4 regions of the Lentzea sp. HUAS TT2 genome follow, and region 4 is predicted to be linked to each of the others. Evidence: riboswitches for the same ligand, from Rfam matches in the RefSeq annotation. Region 4 holds a riboswitch; each other region holds the start of a gene.
What was found. Region 4 has a riboswitch for cobalamin ahead of ACSHWB_RS28445 (ribonucleoside-diphosphate reductase subunit alpha). Riboswitches for the same ligand answer to the same signal wherever they lie in the genome.
Positions count from the first base shown of each region.

Region 1: it holds a riboswitch for cobalamin, as region 4 does, so the genes downstream of both, metE (5-methyltetrahydropteroyltriglutamate--homocysteine S-methyltransferase) here and ACSHWB_RS28445 (ribonucleoside-diphosphate reductase subunit alpha) in region 4, are expected to answer to the same signal.
Region 2: it holds a riboswitch for cobalamin, as region 4 does, so the genes downstream of both, ACSHWB_RS05540 (putative cobaltochelatase) here and ACSHWB_RS28445 (ribonucleoside-diphosphate reductase subunit alpha) in region 4, are expected to answer to the same signal.
Region 3: it holds a riboswitch for cobalamin, as region 4 does, so the genes downstream of both, cobN (cobaltochelatase subunit CobN) here and ACSHWB_RS28445 (ribonucleoside-diphosphate reductase subunit alpha) in region 4, are expected to answer to the same signal.

Region 1 covers NZ_CP196667.1:9,271,710-9,276,506, forward strand. The annotation lists gene ACSHWB_RS43725 (AMP-binding protein) at 1-241, opposite strand, end outside; gene ACSHWB_RS43730 (enoyl-CoA hydratase/isomerase family protein) at 234-974, opposite strand; gene ACSHWB_RS43735 (TetR/AcrR family transcriptional regulator) at 1,051-1,611, shown strand; cobalamin riboswitch at 1,610-1,814, shown strand; gene metE (5-methyltetrahydropteroyltriglutamate--homocysteine S-methyltransferase) at 1,923-4,148, shown strand; gene ACSHWB_RS43745 (NPP1 family protein) at 4,303-4,797, shown strand, end outside.
Region 2 covers NZ_CP196667.1:1,104,457-1,109,253, forward strand. The annotation lists gene ACSHWB_RS05540 (putative cobaltochelatase) at 1-1,686, opposite strand, end outside; cobalamin riboswitch at 1,726-1,864, opposite strand; gene ACSHWB_RS05545 (threonine aldolase family protein) at 1,895-2,854, opposite strand; gene ACSHWB_RS05550 (helix-turn-helix domain-containing protein) at 2,865-3,371, opposite strand; gene ACSHWB_RS05555 (quinone oxidoreductase family protein) at 3,456-4,289, shown strand; gene ACSHWB_RS05560 (hypothetical protein) at 4,273-4,797, opposite strand, start outside.
Region 3 covers NZ_CP196667.1:298,281-303,077, forward strand. The annotation lists gene cobN (cobaltochelatase subunit CobN) at 1-3,088, opposite strand, end outside; cobalamin riboswitch at 3,124-3,254, opposite strand; gene ACSHWB_RS01525 (hypothetical protein) at 3,266-4,246, shown strand; gene ACSHWB_RS01530 (precorrin-8X methylmutase) at 4,243-4,797, shown strand, end outside.
Region 4 covers NZ_CP196667.1:5,827,249-5,832,045, reverse strand. The annotation lists gene ACSHWB_RS28455 (LysR family transcriptional regulator ArgP) at 1-687, opposite strand, end outside; gene ACSHWB_RS28450 (LysE/ArgO family amino acid transporter) at 757-1,335, shown strand; cobalamin riboswitch at 1,533-1,743, shown strand; gene ACSHWB_RS28445 (ribonucleoside-diphosphate reductase subunit alpha) at 1,850-4,797, shown strand, end outside.

The DNA.
Region 1 (4,797 bases), 3.4 Mb from region 4:
CGGCCGTGGCGCCGAGCTTGACCAGCGCGAACCAGACCAGCGGGAACTCCGGCACGTTCCGCAGCATGATCGCGACCCGGTCGCCCGCGCGGATCCCCCTGTCCCGCAACGCCTGCGCGTACCCGTCGGACAACGCGTGGATCTCGGCGAACGTGAACGAGCCGCCAGGATCGAACGTCCACGCGATCTTGTCCGGCCACCGCGTCACGGCCGTGCGCAGTGCTCCGATGAGATCAGCCACGGCCGAACTCCTCACGGGGCTTGTCCCCCTCACCGGAGGTGCTGGTGATCACGGCGTGGTCGACCTCGGTGGCCAGCGCCTGATCAAGCGTCGCGCCGCAGCCTTGGTCGACCGCGCGTTTCGCCAGCAACGCGGCCACCGGCGGCTGGGCAGCGATGCGTTTCGCGAGCTTCATCGCGTGCTTCTCGTGGTCGTAGACCTCCCGGTAGACCACCCCGAGCTGCATCAGCCGGCCACCGGTGATCCGCTCGCCCAGCAGCAGCCATTCCTTCGCCTTGTGCGGACCGACGACCTTCGGCAGCAGGCCAGAGATGCCTCCTGTGACGCTGAGACCAACGCTGACCTCGGGAAACCCGAACTCCGCTCCGATACTCGTCACGATGAGGTCGCACCCCAGGGCGAACTCGGCGCCCGCACCGAGCGCGTACCCGTGGACCGCCGCGATCACCACACCGGGGAAGTCGCGGATCGCGCGGGTGACGTCCTGGATGCGCTCCAGCCGTGCCCGCGTCTGCTTCTCGGTCTCGACCGGCACCGGCTCCTTGAGGTCGTGGCCCGCGCAGAACGCCTTGCCGCGGCCCGCCAGCACGATCACCCGCGCCCCGTCCTCACGAGCCCGCGCGAACGCCGCCAGCAGGTCCTCGACCAGCGCCGGGACCACGGCGTTGAGCCGTTCCGGACGGTTCAGGTGCACCTGGGCGATGCCCTCGGCACAGGAGTAGTCGACGGTCATCTCTCCCCTTCGATCGATCGATCGATCGGGCTTGACGCTAGAGTGAGCGCGTCCGGCCGGTCAAGGGAGGCAGCAGATGACGACGGAGGAACGGGTCCGCGAGGCCGCCGTGCGGTTGTTCGCCGAACGCGGCTTCCACGGCACCGGCATCCGCGACCTCGCCCAGGCCGCCGGCCTCTCGTCGGCCACGCTCTACCACTACATGGGCACCAAGGAAGACCTGCTGGCCGAGATCATGCGCACCAGCCTCACCGAGCTGATCGGCAAGGCCGAGCTGATCACCGGCGACGAGACGGACCGCCTCGTCGCGTTGGTCGAGATGCACGTGCGCGCGCACGCCGAGAAGCCGCGCGAGACGACGGTCGTGGACGGCGAGATGCGCGCACTGACCGGTGAGCGGCGCGCGGAGATCGTGGCGTTGCGCGACCGCTACGAACGCTTCTGGCAGCAGGCCATCGACGACGGGGTGAAGGCACGGAAGCTGACCGTGGCCGATCCGGGTGTGGCGCGGCTCGCATTGCTGGAGATGTGCAGCGGGGTTTCGCGCTGGTACTCCCCCACCGGGCCGGTCGACCTGAGTGATCTCACCGTCCAGTACGCGGACATGGCGCTGGGCATGCTCGGCGCGGCCCGCTAGGGTCGGTGCTGCCAGCGGTTCACCCGGGCTCGTTCCGGGTGGAGCAAAAGGGAACCCGGTGCGAGTCCGGGACTGCCCCGCAGCGGTGAGTGGGAACGAAAGCCGTCAGAAGCACTGGGTCTGCCAGATCTGGGAAGCGACGGCCGGTAGGAGCAGGCAACACGCCCACGAGTCCGAAGACCTGCCGCCGGTCCGCGCGCCGACCCGGTGCGCGGTGCTCCGGAGCCTCTCGGGCGGGCTGACGGGCGCGGCTGCGTGCCGTCCTGCTCGCGTGTCTCCGGTGCTTCCGCACGCTCGCGAGGAGAGAGCTTGTGACCATCGGCAGCACTGTCTTTGGTTATCCCCGAATCGGACCGAAGCGCGAGCTGAAGCGCGCGGTCGAGCAGTACTGGACTGGGAAGATCGACGAGGCCGCCCTGCGGGAGACGGCGAAGCAGCTCAGGGCGCAGACCTGGGCCGAACTGTCCGAACTGGACTCCGTGCCGTCGAACACGTTCTCGTTCTACGACCAGGTGCTCGACACGACCCAGCTGTTCGGCGCGATCCCGCAGCGGTTCCGCGACCTCGGACTGTCCGAACTGGACACCTACTTCGCGGCGGCACGCGGCCGTGACGGCGCCGCGGCCCTGGAGCTGACCAAGTGGTTCGACACGAACTACCACTACCTGGTGCCGGAACTGGGCCCGGACACCGAGTTCCGGCTGGCCGGTGACAAGCCGATCGCCGAGTACCGCGAAGCGCTCGAACGCGGTTTCACGACCCGTCCGGTGCTGCTCGGCCCAGTGACGTTCCTGTTGCTGGCCAAGAGCACGGTCCCGGGCTTCGACCCGCTGACGTTGCTCGACCGCCTGCTCGAGGCCTACGTCGAGCTGCTCGGCCGCCTGCGCGTCGAGGGCGTCGAGTGGGTGCAGATCGACGAACCCGCGTTCGCCGCCGACCGCACGGCGGCCGAGCTGAACGCGTTGCGCCGCACGTACCGGACGCTGAGCGGGCTGCCGGGCCGGCCGAAGCTGCTGGTCACCGGCTACTACGGCGATCTCGGTGAGGCGCTGCCGATCCTGGCGGCCTCCCAGGTCGAGGCGATCGGCATCGACCTCGTGAGCGCACCGGACACGTCGGTCGCGATCCCCGCGTTGCGCGACAAGATCCTGGTCGCCGGCCTGGTCGACGGACGCAACGTGTGGCGCACCGACCTGCACACCGCGCTGGCGAAGGCCGCGACACTGCTGGGCTTCGCGAGCGAGGTCGTCGTGTCGTCGTCCTCCACGCTGCTGCACGTGCCGTACGACCTGGAGGCTGAGGACCTGGAGCCGGACGTGCAGGCGCGGCTGGCGTTCGCCCGGCAGAAGGTCCGCGAGATCGTGGTGCTGGGCAAGGCTTTGCGCGAGGGAGCCGACGGCGCCTGGGCCGACGAGGCGAAACGCCAGGTGCCCAGCCCGCGCCGGGACGACCACGTGCGGGCGCGCATCGCGTCGCTGCGGCCGGAGCACAGCCTCCGCGCGCCGTACGAGGAACGGGCCGCGGCCCAGCAGGCCCGGCTCGGGCTGCCGCCGCTCGCGACCACGACGATCGGCTCGTTCCCGCAGACCGGCGACATCCGCAGGGCGCGCGCGGCGGTCAGGAACGGCGAGATCACCGAGGACGAGTACGGGCAGCGGATGCGCGACGAGATCGGCCGCGTGATCGACCTGCAGGAGGACATCGGCCTGGACGTGCTGGTGCACGGCGAACCCGAGCGCAACGACATGGTCCAGTACTTCGCCGAACACCTGGAAGGCTTTGCCAGCACGGAGTTCGCGTGGGTGCAGTCGTACGGGTCGCGCTGCGTCCGGCCGCCGATCATCCACGGCGACGTGTCGCGGCCGAAGCCGATGACGGTGCCGTGGAGCACCTACGCGCAGTCGCTGACGGCCAAGCCGGTCAAGGGCATGCTGACCGGCCCGGTGACGATCCTCGCGTGGTCGTTCGTGCGCGACGACCAGCCGCTGGCCGACACCGCGGCCCAGGTGGCGCTGGCGTTGCGCGACGAGATCCGCGACCTCGAGGCCGCCGGGATCCGGGTGGTGCAGGTCGACGAGCCGGCGTTGCGCGAGCTGCTTCCGTTGCGCCGGAAGGACCAACCGGCGTACCTGGAGTGGTCGGTCGGCGCGTTCCGGCTCGCCACCGCGGGCGCGACGACGGGCACCCAGATCCACACCCACCTGTGCTACTCGGAGTTCGGCGAGGTGATCGGCGCGATCTCCGACCTCGACGCGGACGTCACGACGATCGAGGCGGCCCGGTCCAAGATGGAGATCCTGGAGGGCCTGGAGTTCCCGCGCGGCATCGGTCCCGGCGTCTACGACATCCACTCACCGCTGGTGCCGGGCGAGGACGAGATCGTCGCGCTGATCACCGAGGCGGTGCGTGCGGTGCCAGGTGAACGTTTGTGGATCAACCCCGACTGCGGGTTGAAGACGCGCGGTTACGCCGAGGTGGAGCCCGCGTTGCGAAACCTGGTCGCGGCGACCCGTCGCATGAGGTCCAGCCTGGGCTGATGAGAGCGCGACCCCGGGACGTGATCGATTCCGTCCCGGGGTTGTTAATTTCCCGGTATGGCAAAGATTTGGCGAAGTACCTAGACGTGAACGCGGTTCATGTACCACCTTCGGCCTCGCAAGCCTCACTCCCCTGCATCCCGGAGGCCTGAAGTTGAGGAAGAAGCTCCTGTCCGCGCTGGCCGGCGCACTGCTGATCACGGCACTGTTCCCCGGCGTCGCGCTCGCCGACCCGCCCCGGGCCATCCCCGCCAACTACGAGGCGGCCGACGGCAAGTGGCAGCCCGCGTTCGACTACGACGGCGACGGCTGCTACCCCACCCCGGCGATCTCGCCGACCGGTGACATCGCGCCGGGACTGAACAACTCGGGCGCCCTGAACGGCAACTGCCACGACAGGTCCGACCTGGACAACACCAACTCCTACAGCCGCTCCAAGTGCAACAACGGCTGGTGCGCCTACCTGTACGACCTGTACTTCGAGAAGGACCAGGCCGTCCCGCTGTGGGACTGCTGCGGTCACCGTCACGACATCGAGCACGTCGTCGTCTGGGTGCAGAACGACGTGGCCCAGTTCGTCTCGACGTCGGAGCACGGCAAGTACAAGACCCACCCGCGTGCCAACGTGCAGTGGGAAGGCACCCACCCG
Region 2 (4,797 bases), 4.7 Mb from region 4:
CGTCAGCAGCACCACGAGCGGGCGCTTCTGCGGGTCGCGCATCCGTTCGATCTCCAGGACGCGGTGGGCCTTCATCAGACCGTCCGCGAGCGGGGTCCGGCCTCCGGTGCGCATCTTCTTGAGCCTGGTGGCGGCCGCGTCCACGGAAGTCGTCGGGGGCAAAGCGACTTCGGCCTGGGTACCGCGGAACGTCACCACGCCGACCTTGTCCCGGCGCTGGTAGGCGTCGCGCAGCAACGAGATCACCGCGCCGCTGACGGCCGACATCCGCTTCTGCGCCGCCATCGAGCCGGAGGCGTCGACGACGAACAGGACGAGGTTCGACTCCTTGCCCTCCCTGACGGCCTTGCGCAGGTCGGCGGCGGTCAGCAGCAGTCCGGGGCCGGTCCGTCCGCGCGTCGCCTGGTGCGGCGCCGCGTTCGTGAGCGTGTCGACGAGATGCAGCCCGCTGCCGTCCACTTTGGATGAACGGACGATCCGGCCGGTGCGGGCGCGGGCCCTGGAACGCTTGCCAGGCGCGCCTTCGCCGACTCCAGGGACCTCCAGCAGCCGTGCCTTGAACGCGGGCGCGGGCTCCGGTGCCGGACGGTCGTTGGGCGCGTTCCCGTTGCCCTTGGGGCCTTCCTGCGGTTCCGGGAGCTCACCACCGCCAGGGCCGTCGTCGTCCGGGCCCTGGTCGTCGGGTTCCTCCGCGTGCTCGGCCGCCTGGCGCATCGCGTCCTCGAGCTGCTGCTCCTCGATGCCGGGCTCGTCGAACGGGTCGCGGCGGCGCCGGTGCGGCAGGGCGAGCCGGACCGCGGTCTCGACGTCGGTCTCCTCGACGCTCTCGGCACCGCGCCACGCCGCGTGGGCGATCGCCGCACGGGCGACGACGAGGTCCGCGCGCATGCCGTCGACCTCGAAAGCCGCGCAGACAGCGGCGATCCGGCGCAGCTCACCGTCCGGAAGGGACACCAGCGGCAGCTTCCGCTTGGCCTCGGCGATCTGCTGCCTGAGGTTCGCGTCCTCGGCCTCCCACTTCGCCGCGAACGTCACGGGGTCGGCCTCGTAGGCGAGCCGGCGCCGGATGACCTCGGTGCGCACGCCCACGTCCCGCGCCGCCTTCACCGCCACGGTCAGCCCGAACCGGTCGAGCAGCTGCGGCCGCAGCTCGCCCTCCTCGGGGTTCATGGTGCCGACCAGCAGGAACTGCGACGGGTGCGAGACCGAGACGCCCTCGCGTTCCACGTGCGCGCGCCCCATCGCGGCGGCGTCGAGCAGCAGGTCGACCAGGTGGTCGTGCAGCAGGTTGACCTCGTCGACGTAGAGCACGCCCCGGTGCGCCGCGGCCAGCAGTCCCGGCTGGAACGCCCGCACGCCCTCGGTCAGCGCCTTCTCCAGGTCGAGCGAGCCGACCAGCCGGTCCTCGGTGGCGCCGACGGGCAGCTCGACGAGCTTGGCCGGTCGTCGCTCGACGCCGTCGTGCGGCGCGTCGGGGCAGTCGGTGCTGCCGGGCACGCAGCCGAAGCGGCAGCCCTCCGACACGTCCAGCTCGGGCAACAGCGCGGCGAGGGCACGCACGATGGTCGACTTCGCGGTCCCCTTCTCACCGCGGACCAGCACGCCGCCGATGCCGGGGTGCACGGCGTTCAGCAGCAGGGCGAGCCGGAGGTCGTCATGGCCGACGACAGCCGAAAAGGGGTACATGCTCGGCGAAGTCCTTCCTCGGGTGTCCACGCCCGCGGTCGGTGATCAAAGAGGGGGACGAGTTCCTGACTCCCGGTTCACTCCAAAGAACCGGTCACAGTCGCGGGACGGCGCCGGATTCGCACCGGCTTCCTCGCACTCCCCTCACAGCCCCGGCATCGTCGCATTTCGCACCGCCGGGTCCAACAGCCAGGTGAGCGACGTCGCCCTAGATCAGGCTCTGGAACTGTGCCCAGGCCTCCGCCACCTCGTCCGCCGTCCACTCCAGTGCGGGCTCCGCGACGGTGATCTCGTTCTTCGCGAGCGTCCCGTCCCGCCAGAAGTTGCCGAGGAACTTCCCGCTCACCTCGGTGAGCCGCTTCGGGTCGCCGGGCAGGTGCAGCGCGAACTGGTGGGTGTGCGGCTCCGGCAGGCCCATGGCGGCGGCCACGACCTTGGCGTGCTCGACGTAGGTGCCCAGCCGGGGCAGCACGGTGTCCAGGCCGTGCAACGCGGACAGCGCCGCCGGCCACTGCTGGAACAGCATGCCGCCGTACCGGTGCCGCCACACCCGTGCCTGGTCGATGAAGTCCCGGGTGCCGGCGAGCGCCGCGCCGGAGATGCCTTCGAGGGACTTGTAGAACGACACGTAGACCGAGTCGAAGAGCCCGGCGATCTCGGGCAGCGGCTTGCCCAGGCCGTGTGTGCTCTCCCACAGCCGGGCGCCGTCGAGGTGCACGACCGCGTCCCGTTCGCGGGCGGCGTCGACCAGCGAGGTCAGCTCGTCCCAGGTCGGCAGGACGAACCCGGCCTCGCGGTCCGGCACCTCCAGCAGCAACGTCCCGTACGGCTCGGGACAGGTGGCTATCTCGGAATTCCTGACCTTGATCGGACGCAGACCGGACAGCACGGTCAGCGCGTCGTCCTCGTGGTCCAGCGGATGGGCCTGCGGATGCATCGCCACGATCGGGTTGTGCGTGCGGTCGGCCCAGCACCGCAGGGCGATCTGCTGCGCCATGGTCCCGGTCGGCACGAAGAGCGCGGCCTCGGTGCCCAGCAGCTGCGCGACCCGCTCCTCCAGCGCGCCCACCGGGCCGCCGTCGCCGTAGCGGTCGGGGTCGACGTCCGGCACCGGGCCGAGCCTCTCCAGGAGCGTCTTCTTGCGGGTTCCGGAGAGCTGTCGGTTCATCACCACCGCATCAAACCTCAGCGGCGAGCGTGTCCGCGAGCGAGATAACCCCGTCCCGGATCTCGGCGGCCGTCATGCCCTGGGCCAGCAGGAACTCGATGTGCTCGCCCCTGAGCACGGCCAGCACGGTGTGCGCTTTGAAGGTCGAGCCGACCAGCCGGGCGAGTCGCTCCACGGTGATCCGGAAGTTGCCCTCGCAGCTGCGCGCCGTCGTCCGCTCCACCGCGATGACCAGCGGCAACGACGCCAGCACGTGGTCGAACAGGGTGCCGGCGAACTCCCCGGCGGAGCGGCACTCCAACGATGCCGTCTTGATCCAGGAGGCGGCCGTCTCGTCGACCACTGCGTTCACCAGGCCCGCCTTGTCGCCGAACCGCCGGAACACGGTGCCCTTGCCGACGCCTGCCGCGACAGCCACGTCCTCCACCGACACGGCGTCGATACCGCGCTCGCCGATCAGCCGGGTGGCGGCGGCCAGGATCGCGGCCCGGTTGCGGGCGGCATCGGCACGTTCCAACGAACTCTCCCTTGACACAAGCGGACCGTCAGTCCGTATTCTAGCAACCGGACCAGCGGTCCGCTTATCCAGGGGAGGCAGCGAATGAAGGCAGTGCGGTTCCACGAGTTCGGCGGGCCCGAGGTGCTGAGGGTGGAGGAGGTCCCGGACCCGGCAGGCGACACGCTCGTCGACGTCACCGCGATCGGCCTCAACTACGGCGAGACGGTCATCCGCCGGGGCAAGGGCGAGGAGCTGTTCCCGTGGTACCCGGGGCCTTCGTTCCCCATCACCCTCGGCTCGGAGGTCGTTGGCACCACAGGAGAAGGCCGCAGGGTCATAGGTGTGCCGCGCGACGGCGCCTACGCCACGAAGGCCGTCATAGAGCACCCGATCGACGTGCCGGACGGCGTCAGCGACCACGAGGCCCTCGCCTTACTGCTGCAGGGCACGACAGCGGTCGCGGCGGCCAAGGCGGCCCGGATCCAGCCGGGCGACCGGGTGCTCGTGGAGGCGGCGTCCGGTGGCGTCGGCAGCCTGCTCGTCCAACTCGCGGAACGGGCGGGCGCGACGGTGCTCGCGGCGTCCAGCAAAGGCGGGATCGGCTACGACTGGGACGACCTCGACCCCGTTGACGTCGTCTTCGAGTCCATCGGCGGCGAGATCGGGAAACGCGCGTTCGAGCTGCTCAAGGACGGCGTGGGCCGCATGGTCGTGTTCGGCTACGCGAGTGGCGAACCGCTGGACGTTACGGCGAGCGACATCTTCCGCAAGGGCGTCGCGCTCATGGGTCTCCCCCGCGACGTCACGCCAGAAGAAGTGTTCGAGCTACAACTCAAGCCGGTCCTCGGCGACGTCTACCGGCTCGACGAGATCGCCGAAGCGCACAAAGCGTTGGAAGCCCGCACCACGACGGGCAAGCTCATCGCGCGACCGTGACCGACCGGGGCGCGCGGAACGACAGCAGCTGAAGCCACTCCGGTTCCGACCCGTCCAGCCGCAACGACGGCTCATGCTCGGCCACCGTCCGCAACGTCACCGCGGCCTCCAACCGGGCCAGCCCCGCACCAAGGCAGAAGTGCCGGCCATAGCCAAAAGCCAAGTGCCGCGGATCGGTTTCCTTACCGCTCAACAACAACACGAGCTCCGCACCGGCAGGCACGCGCACACCGGACAGCACGACCTCACGCGCGGTCAGCCGCCGCCACGTCACCACGGGCGTGTCGGTCCGCAGCACGTCCTCGACGAAGGCCTCGGCCACACCAGGCGAGCCCAGACGCGCCCACAACGCGCGGTCCTGCAACGCACGGTGCAACGCCGTGGACAACAACTGAGTCGTCGTCTCCTGGCCCGCGATCAGCAGGAAGTAGCAAAGACCGGCGGAGTCCTCAGCGGACACTCCGGCATCGGCCAAAGCGCAGAACAACTCGCCGTCACGGGCGTGGTA
Region 3 (4,797 bases), 4.6 Mb from region 4:
AGTAGTCGTCCGAGTCGGCGATGTCGTGCTCGCGGGTGTCGATGTTCTTGGCCGCCACCGCGATCCGCCGGTACGCCGACTCCATGTCCGCGCGGGCCGCCACACCGTCGACCCCGCGCCCGTACGCGTAGCCGCCCCACACCGCGTAGACCTCGGCGATGTCGGACGAGTCGCGCCAGTTGCGGCTGTCGATCAACGGCAGCACGCCCGCGCCGTACGCGCCCGGCTTCGAACCGAAGACGCGCAACGTGGCCCGGCGCTGGTCTCCGTGCTCCTCCAGGTCCTTGAGCATGTGCGCCCGCACGAAGTTCTGCTCCGCGGGCTCGTCCAGCGCGGCAACCAGCTGCACCGCATCGTCCAACATGGACACGACGTGCGGGAAGGCGTCCCGGAAGAAGCCGGAGATGCGGATCGTGACGTCGACGCGCGGCCTGTCCAGCTCGTCGAGCGTGATGACCTCCAGCCCCGTCACGCGGCGGGACTGGTCGTCCCACACCGGCCGCACGCCCAGCAGCGAGAACACCTCGGCGATGTCGTCGCCGGCGGTGCGCATCGCGGACGTGCCCCAGACCGACAGGCCGACCGAGGGCGGCCACTCGCCGTCGTTCTCGGCCCGGTAGCGCTCCAGCAGCGAGTCGGCCATCGCCTGACCGGTCTCCCACGCGAGCCGCGACGGGATGGCCTTCGGGTCGACCGAGTAGAAGTTGCGGCCGGTCGGCAGCACGTTCACCAGGCCGCGCAACGGGGAACCGGACGGGCCGGCCGGGATGTAGCCGCCGTCCAGCGCGTGCAGGACGTTCGTCATCTCGTCCGTGGTGCGCGCGAGCCTGGGCACGACCTCGACGGCGGCGAACTCCAGGATCTTCTGCACGTCCTCGGACTCGTGCAGGGTCTTGGCCACCTCCCGGTCCCAGCCCGCGTCCTCCATGGCCTGAACGAGTCCGCGCGCGATCTCCTCGATCGCGTCGACGTCCTCGCGACCCGTGGTCGTGAGGCCGAGCGCCTCGCGCAGACCGGGCAGCGCGGCGACCTGACCGCCCCACATCTGCCGTGCCTGCAACATGGCGAGCACGAGGTTGACGCGGACGCTCCCGGTCGGCGCCTCGCCCAGGACGTGCAGGCCGTCGCGGATCTGAACGTCCTTGACCTCGCAGAGCCAGCCGTCGACGTGCAGGATGAACTCGTCGAACTCCGCGTCGTGCGGCCGGTCCTCCAGGCCTAGGTCGTGGTCGAGCTTGGCTGCCTGGATCAGCGTCCAGATCTGCGCGCGGATCGCCGGCACCTTCGCCGGGTCCATCGCGGAGATGTTGCCGTATTCGTCGAGCAACTGCTCCAGGCGCGCGATGTCGCCGTAGCTGTCGGCGCGGGCCATCGGCGGCACGAGGTGGTCGACCAGCGTGGCGTGCGCACGGCGCTTGGCCTGGGTGCCCTCGCCCGGGTCGTTGACGAGGAACGGGTACACCAGCGGCAGATCGCCGAGCGCCGCGTCCGTGCCGCAGGATGCCGACATGCCGACGGTCTTGCCGGGCAACCACTCCAGGTTGCCGTGCTTGCCGACGTGCACGACCGCGTCCGCGCCGAAGTTCGACTCGATCCACCGGTACGCCGCGAGGTAGTGGTGCGACGGCGGCAGGTCCGGGTCGTGGTAGATCGCGATCGGGTTCTCGCCGAACCCGCGCGGCGGCTGCACGATCACGACGACGTTGTTGGACCGCAACGCGGCCAGCACGATCTCGCCGTCCTTGGACTTGGAGTGGTCGACGAAGAGCGTGCCGGGCGCCTCGCCCCAGTGCTCCTGCATCGACTCGCGGAATTCCTCGGGCAGCGTCTCGTAGAACTCCCGGTAGTCCGCGGCCGCGATGCGCACGGGGTTGCTCTCGAACTGCTCCTGCGTCAGCCAGTCGGCGTCCTGGCCACCGGCCGCGATCAACGCGTGGATCAACGCGTCGCCGTCCAGTTCCTGCACACCCGGCAGCGCGTCGCCGATGTCGTACCCGTGCTCCTGCATGGCCTTCAGCAGCCGCACGGTCGACGCCGGCGTGTCCAGGCCGACCGCGTTGCCGATGCGGGAGTGCTTGGTCGGGTACGCCGACAGCATGACCGCGATCTTGCGCTCCGCGACCGGGATGTGCCGCAACCTGCCGTGCCGGACCGCGATGCCCGCGACGCGCAGCGCCCGTTCGGGGTCGGCGACGTAGACGGTGAGGCCGTCCTCGTCGATCTCCTTGAAGGAGAACGGGACCGTGATGATACGGCCGTCGAACTCCGGGATCGCGACCTGGGTCGCGGTGTCCAAAGGAGACAGTCCGTCGTCGTTCTCGTCCCACGACGCGCGGCTCGACGTGAGGCACAACCCTTGCAGGATCGGCACGTCGAGCGCGGCCAGCGCACCGACGTCCCACGCGTCGTCGTCGCCACCCGCCGAAGCCTTCGCGGGGTTCGTGCCACCGGCGGCGAGCACCGTCACGACGAGCGCGTCGGCCTGGCGCAGCGTGTCGAGCAGCTCGGGCTCGGCGGTGCGCAGCGAGGAGCAGTAGACCGGCAGTGGCTTGCCGCCCTTGGCCTCGATCGCGTCGCACAGGGCGTGGACGAACGCCGTGTTCCCGGCCACGTGGTGGGCGCGGTAGTAGAGGACCGCGACCGTCGGACCTTCTGGAGCGGTCTCGCGTTCCAGCACACCCCAGGTGGGGGTGGCCGTGGGGGCCTCGAAGCCGTGGCCGGTCAGCAGCACGGTGTCGGAGAGGAACTTGTGCAGCTCGGTGAGGTTCGCCGGACCGCCGTGCGCGAGGTAGAGGTGCGCCTCCGCGCAGACCCCGCCGGGCACCGTCGACAGCTCCATCAGCGCCGCGTCCGGCTGCTGCTCACCACCGAGCACCACCACCGGCAGCCCGCTGGCCAGCAGCCAGTCGAGCCCTTCCTCCCACATCCGGCGCCCACCGAGGATGCGCACGAGCACGAGGCTGACGTCCTGCATCAACGCGGGCAGGTCGTCGGTCGTCAGTCGCGCCGGGTTGCCGAGCCGGTACTCGGCTCCGCTCGCACGCGCCGACAGCAGGTCGGTGTCGGAGGTCGACAGCAGCAGGATCACGCAGGCTCCATCCCTCGTGGGGTCCTCGCCCCAAAGTGCGGGTGACTCGGAAGCGGAGTTCCTGACTCCCAGCGGTGTTCGCTGGTCACAGTGGCGGGACCGCGCCGGATTCGCACCGGCTTCCTCCTGCGCTTCGTCGTTCGGGCTCACCCTAACCGGCGGGTTACAGTCCGACCTATGCGTAGTCACCCGGACGCCTGCCCCGGCGCCGTCGAGCTGCACGCCGCGGCCGACGGCGGGCTGGCGCGCATCCGGGTGCCGGGCGGCACTCTTTCCGCTGCTCAGTGGGATGTGGTGCGGACGGCCGCGGCTGAGCTGGGGAACGGTTCGGTGGAGCTGACCTCGCGGGCGAACCTCCAGATCAGGGGGCTCGCGGACGGGGTGGAGCTGGGGGCGCGGCTGGCCGCGGCCGGGCTGTTGCCGTCGGCGTCGCACGAGCGGATCCGCAACATCATCGCGGCGCCGCTGGAGGACAACCAGGCGCTGGTCGACGAGATCGACGCGGCTCTGTGCGCGGACCCTCTGCTGGCCTCGCTGCCAGGGCGTTTCCTGGTGACGGTGGGTGCTTCGGTGAGTGGGCTGGGCGGCGACTTCGGGCTGGTCAGCGACGTTCTGCTGCTCGCAGGCCGCGACACCGGCATCCGCGTCGCCGACCCCGTCTCCGCCGTCCTCACCGCCGCCCGCCTCTTCCAGCAGCTCCGCGGCCCGGCCTGGCGCCTGTCCGAAGTGGACGACGGTGTGCGAAAGATCACCGCTCACTTCGGCGCCACCGACGCCCCGCGCCTCACCCCGGTTGTGACTCCTGTCGCACCTTCACCTTTGACGCCAGGGGTCCCGCTCGGCCGCCTCGACGCCCACCAGCTCCCCGGCGTGCCCCTCCGCCTGACCCCGTGGCGCAGCCTGGTCGTCCCCGCCGGCACCGACACCTCCGGCCTGATCACGGACCCGGAATCCCCCTGGCACGGCGTGAGCGCCTGCACCGGGCGCCCCGGCTGCGCGAAGTCGCTCTCCGACGTGCGGGCCGACGCCCGCGCGTGGCTCGGAACCCCGCACGACCGGCCCGTTCACTGGTCGGGCTGTGCACGCCGCTGCGGCCGTCCCGCCGGCGATGTGATCGAGTTCGTCGCGACCGGCGACGGCTACGAGGAGATCAGGTGACGCAGTACATCAAGGACGGGGCGGAGATCTACCGCCAGTCCTTCGCCACCATTCGCGCGGAGTCGGACCTCACCAGGTTCCCGGCGGACGTCGCGAAAGTCGTCGTCCGCATGATCCACGCGTGCGGCATGACCGACCTGCCCGACGACGTCGCGTTCTCCCCGAACGTCGTGCGCGACGCCAGGGAGGCGTTGCGGGGCGGCGCCCCGATCCTGTGCGACGCCAACATGGTCGCGTCCGGCGTGACCCGCCGCCGTCTGCCGAAGGACAACGAAGTCCTTTGCTACCTGCAGGATCCGCGCACGCCGTCACGAGCGCAGGAGATCGGCAACACGCGCAGTGCCGCCGCACTCGAACTGCTCGCTGACCGCTTCGACGGCGCGGTGATCGCGATCGGCAACGCCCCCACCGCGTTGTTCCACCTCCTCGACCTGATCGCCGCCGGAGCCCCGCGGCCCGCGGCGGTCCTGGGCATCCCGGTCGGGTTCATCGGGGCGGCGGAGTCCAAGGAAGCTTTGTCCGCAACGGATCTGGAGCACCTCGTGGTGCGC
Region 4 (4,797 bases):
GCCCGCCACGATCGTCCGCACGTACACCTCGGACGACGGGACGTAGTGGCGGTGCTCCGAGGCTCCGCGGCCGCGGGTCAGGGTGCGCACGAAACGGTCCTGCAGGTCGTCGTTGCGGTCGAACACGACCACGGGCGCGTCCGGCAGCCACGACTTCAGCTGCCCTTGGTCGTATCTGTCCACGTAGGACTGCGAAGCCATTGCCGCGTAACGGATCTCCCCCAGTTTGCTCACCGAGCAGCCCGCCACCGGTTCGCGCGAGGACGTCACCGCCGCCATCACCACACCCTGCCGCAGCAACGCCGTCGTGTGGTCCTGGTCCTCGCGGTGGAGGTCGAACGAGATCCTCAGCGACGACGGAACCCGTTGCAGGGCAGGCAGGAACCACGTGGCGAGCGAGTCCGCGTTCACCGCGATCGGCACCCGCACCACGGCGTCCTCGCCCAGTGCCGCGTCGAGGTCCTGGTCCAGCGCGAGCAGTTGCCGACCGTAGCGGACGATCACCTCGCCGGACGGGGTGAGGCGCACCGGGCGCGCACGCACCAACAACACCCGGCCCGTTCGCTGCTCCAGCGCCTTGATGCGTTGCGACACAGCGGAAGGCGTGACGTGCAACGCGGCCGCGGCGGCGTCGAACGTGCCCGCGTCGACGACCGCGAGCAGTGTCCGCACCAGATCCAGATCCATCACGACCACTAATGGTACGTAAGAATCTGTAGCTGGTCTCATCAAAGCGGCGTAAATACCGTGAACACCGTGACTGACCTGCTGCTCGGCTTCGGCACCATGATGACCCTGATCGTCGCGATCGGGGCGCAGAACGCTTTCGTGCTGCGCCAGGGACTTCGGCGCCACGCGGTCGCGCAGGTCGTCGCCGTGTGCGCGATCTCGGACGCGATCCTGGTCGCGGTGGGCGTCGCCGGGTTCGGCGCGATCGTGAAGGCGTTCCCCGCGGCCATCACGATCGCCGCGGTCGTGGGCGGGATCTTCCTGCTGGGGTACGGATTTCTCGCGGCACGCCGCGCGTTCGCCCCGTCAGCCCTGAACGCCGGCACGGACATGAGCACCCGCCCCGTCCTCACCGCGCTCGCACTGACGTGGCTCAACCCGCACGTCTACCTCGACACGCTCCTGCTGCTCGGCTCGATCGCGGCCGGCCGCTGGCTGTTCGGCGTCGGCGCGGTCACCGCCAGCATCACGTGGTTCGTCGCGCTCGGCTTCGGCGCCCGGCTGCTCAGCCCGCTGTTCGCGAGGCCCCGCGCGTGGCGGGTGCTCGACGGCCTGATCGCCGCCGTGATGATCACTCTCGGGGTGACCCTGATCGCCGGCTCATGATCATCACGAGCACCGCCGCCACCGCCAGCACGCCGCTCGTCACGGGTGCCGCGGCACCGACGAAAAGGGACGTCGAAGCGAGCCCCGCACTGACCAGAGCACCGAAGACGACCCGAGGCCGAAGATCACCCACGTAGATCACCCTAACCCACGACACGCCCATGTTGGGTGGCGATTCAGACCCCACCACCACATGTAGTATCTGCCGCGCTAGTGGTTCACCGGCTTGGCTCAACGAGCCGGTGAGGCAAGAGGGAACCTGGTGAAAATCCAGGACTGCCCCGCAGCGGTAAGTGGGAACGAAAGCCGTCAACGAAGCACTGGGTCTCACGACCTGGGAAGCGACGGCCGGTAGGAGTTCGCGGTACGCCCACGAGTCCGAAGACCTGCCACTGGTGTGTGCGCAAGCCTGCGCGCACGACACGGTGCCCCGAGGGAGGGCGGCTGTGTGCCCAGCGGCGTGTCCGCTGGCGCGCGCACGCGTTTCCTCGGGCCGATCTCGCGAGGAGAGAGCGTGCCCGACCGCCTTTCAGTGGTCATCGACGAAGCCTGCGCCGACCTGCCCAACGCGTCGGCCGAGGCGGTTCTGGCCGAGACCAAGCGCAACCTCTACGACGGCATCACCGACGCCGAGCTCGCGCTGGCGCCGATCATGGCCGCGCGCACGATGGTCGAGCACGACCCGGACTACTCCTACGTCAGCGCCAGGCTGCTGCTGGACAAGCTCCGCGCCGAGGCCTGCGGCATCCCCCTGTCGCACGCCGAGATGACCGAGCGCTACCCCGCGTACTTCGCGCAGTTCGTGCGCTACGGCATCGAGTTCGGCCAGCTCGACCCGCGCCTGGCCGACTTCGACCTGGCCCGCCTGGGCGCCGCCCTCGACGCGTCCCGCGACCTGAACTTCCAGTTCCTGGGCATGCAGACCCTGTACGACCGCTACTTCCTGCACCACGACGACCGCCGCTACGAGCTGCCGCAGGCGTTCTTCATGCGCGTGGCCATGGGCCTCGCCCTGCAGGAGGACGACCGCGACGCCCGCGCCATCGAGTTCTACGAGCTGCTCTCGTCGTTCGACTTCATGTGCTCGACGCCGACGCTGTTCAACTCGGGCACCACGCGCCCGCAGCTGTCGTCGTGCTTCCTCACCACGGTCGACGACGACCTGGCCGGGATCTTCCACGGCATCAGCAACAACGCGCTGCTCAGCAAGTTCGCCGGTGGGCTCGGCAACGACTGGACCCCGGTCCGCGGCATCGGTGCGCACATCAAGGGGACCAACGGGCGGTCGCAGGGGGTCGTGCCGTTCCTCAAGATCGCGAACGACACCGCGGTGGCCGTGAACCAGTGCTTCGCACCGGAGACCGGTGTCTACACCGCCGACGGCGCCAAGGCGATCAAGGACATCCGGGTCGGCGACCTGGTGCTCGGTGTCAGCGGCAACTACCGCGAGGTCACCGGCGTCATGCTCTACGACCAGGTCGACCCGATGGTCGAGGTCAAGGTCAAGCACTCCGTCGAGACGCTCAAGGTCACCGCGGGGCACCCGTTCTACGCCATCAAGGGCGTGCCGCTCGGCCAGGAGAACGCCCGCACCCTCAAGTGGCTCGCCAACGACAAGGTGCGCCCGGAGTGGGTGGACGCCGGTCAGCTGGAGAAGGGTGACTACGTCGCCCAGGTGATCCCCAAGGAGATCGTGCCCGTCCCCGGCCTCGGCGAGGACGACGCGCGGCTGTACGGGATCCTGCTGGGTGACGGGCACCTGTCGAAGGACGGCATGCAGTGGGGTGTCTCCGGCAACCCCGAGCTGGACGTGCACCTGGACTTCGTGCGTGAGTACCTGTCCACGCGCGGCATCCACTTCTGGGAGAGCGGGCGCGACGACACCTACCTCCAGATCCACTGGGCTTCTGGACGTGGCGTCCGGCGTGACGCCGAGACGGACCGCATCACCGGCGCGGGCGACCCCACGCTTCCGTTCACCCACGAGGATCTCTACGACGGCGACCGCAAGAAGCGGATCTCCCGGAGGTTCTCCCACCTTCCGCACGCGCAGACTCGGAAGTTGTTGCAGGGTCTGCTGGAGACCGATGGTGGCGTGTCCCGTGGTGTCGAGGTCTACTTCACCACGACGTCCTCCGCGCTCGCCGCAGGTGTCCGCTATCAGTTGCTGCGTCTCGGAGTTCCCTCCGCTGGGCAGTACCGCGAACGCGAGCAGAACCACACCGGCACCCGCTCGGACGGCACGGAGATCTCCTTCTCCGGCGTCGTGAAGGCGTTCGACATCAGGGTCCCCGCCGTCGAAGGCATCGCCGAGCTCGTCGGCTGCCGCCCGATCACCAAGCACAACTGGGTCGAGCACGCGGACATGGTGTTCTCGCGCGTCCGGGAGGTGCGGGAGACCGAGGTCGTCCCGGAGGTGTTCGACCTCAAGGTCGAGACCGACGAGTCCTACATGACCACCGCCGGCCTCGCCCACAACGGCGGCAAGCGCAAGGGCGCTGTCTGCGCCTACCTGGAGACCTGGCACATCGACGTCGAGGAGTTCCTCGACCTGCGCAAGAACACCGGCGACGAACGCCGCCGCACCCACGACATGAACACCGCGAACTGGGTGCCGGACGAGTTCGTGCGCCGGGTCCGCGCGAACGGCCAGTGGACGCTGTTCTCCCCCGACGAGGTGCCGGACCTGCACGACGCGTTCGGGGACGCGTTCGCGGAGAAGTACCGCGCGTACGAGGCGATGGCCGACAACGGCGAGATCAAGGTCTTCCGCCGTGTGCAGGCCGTTGACCTGTGGCGGCGCATGCTGACCATGCTGTTCGAGACCGGTCATCCGTGGATCACGTTCAAGGACCCGTGCAACCTGCGGTCGCCGCAGCAGCACAGCGGGGTCGTGCACTCGTCGAACCTGTGCACCGAGATCACGCTGAACACCACGATCGACGAGGTCGCGGTCTGCAACCTCGGCAGCGTCAACCTCGCGCAGCACGTCACGGCCGAGGGCATCGACCACGCGCGGCTCGAGAAGACCGTGCGCACCGCGGTCCGCATGCTCGACAACGTGATCGACGTGAACTACTACACGATCACCGAGGCGCGGAACTCGAACCTGAAGCACCGGCCGGTCGGCCTGGGGCTGATGGGGTTCCAGGACGCGCTGTTCGCGCTCGGCACGCCGATGGCGTCGAAGGAGGCCGTCGAGTTCGCCGACCGTTCCATGGAGGAGATCAGCTACTACGCGATCTCCGCGAGCGCCGAGCTGGCGCAGGAACGTGGTGCGTACCAGTCGTTCGAGGGGTCGTTGTGGTCGCGCGGCATCCTGCCGGTGGACTCGCTGGAGATCCTGGCCGCGACGCGCGCCGACGGTGAGCTGGAGGTCGACCGCTCGTCCACTCTGGACTGGGCGCCGGTCCGCGAACAGGTCAAGCGCGGCATGCGGAACTCGAACGTCATGGCGATCGC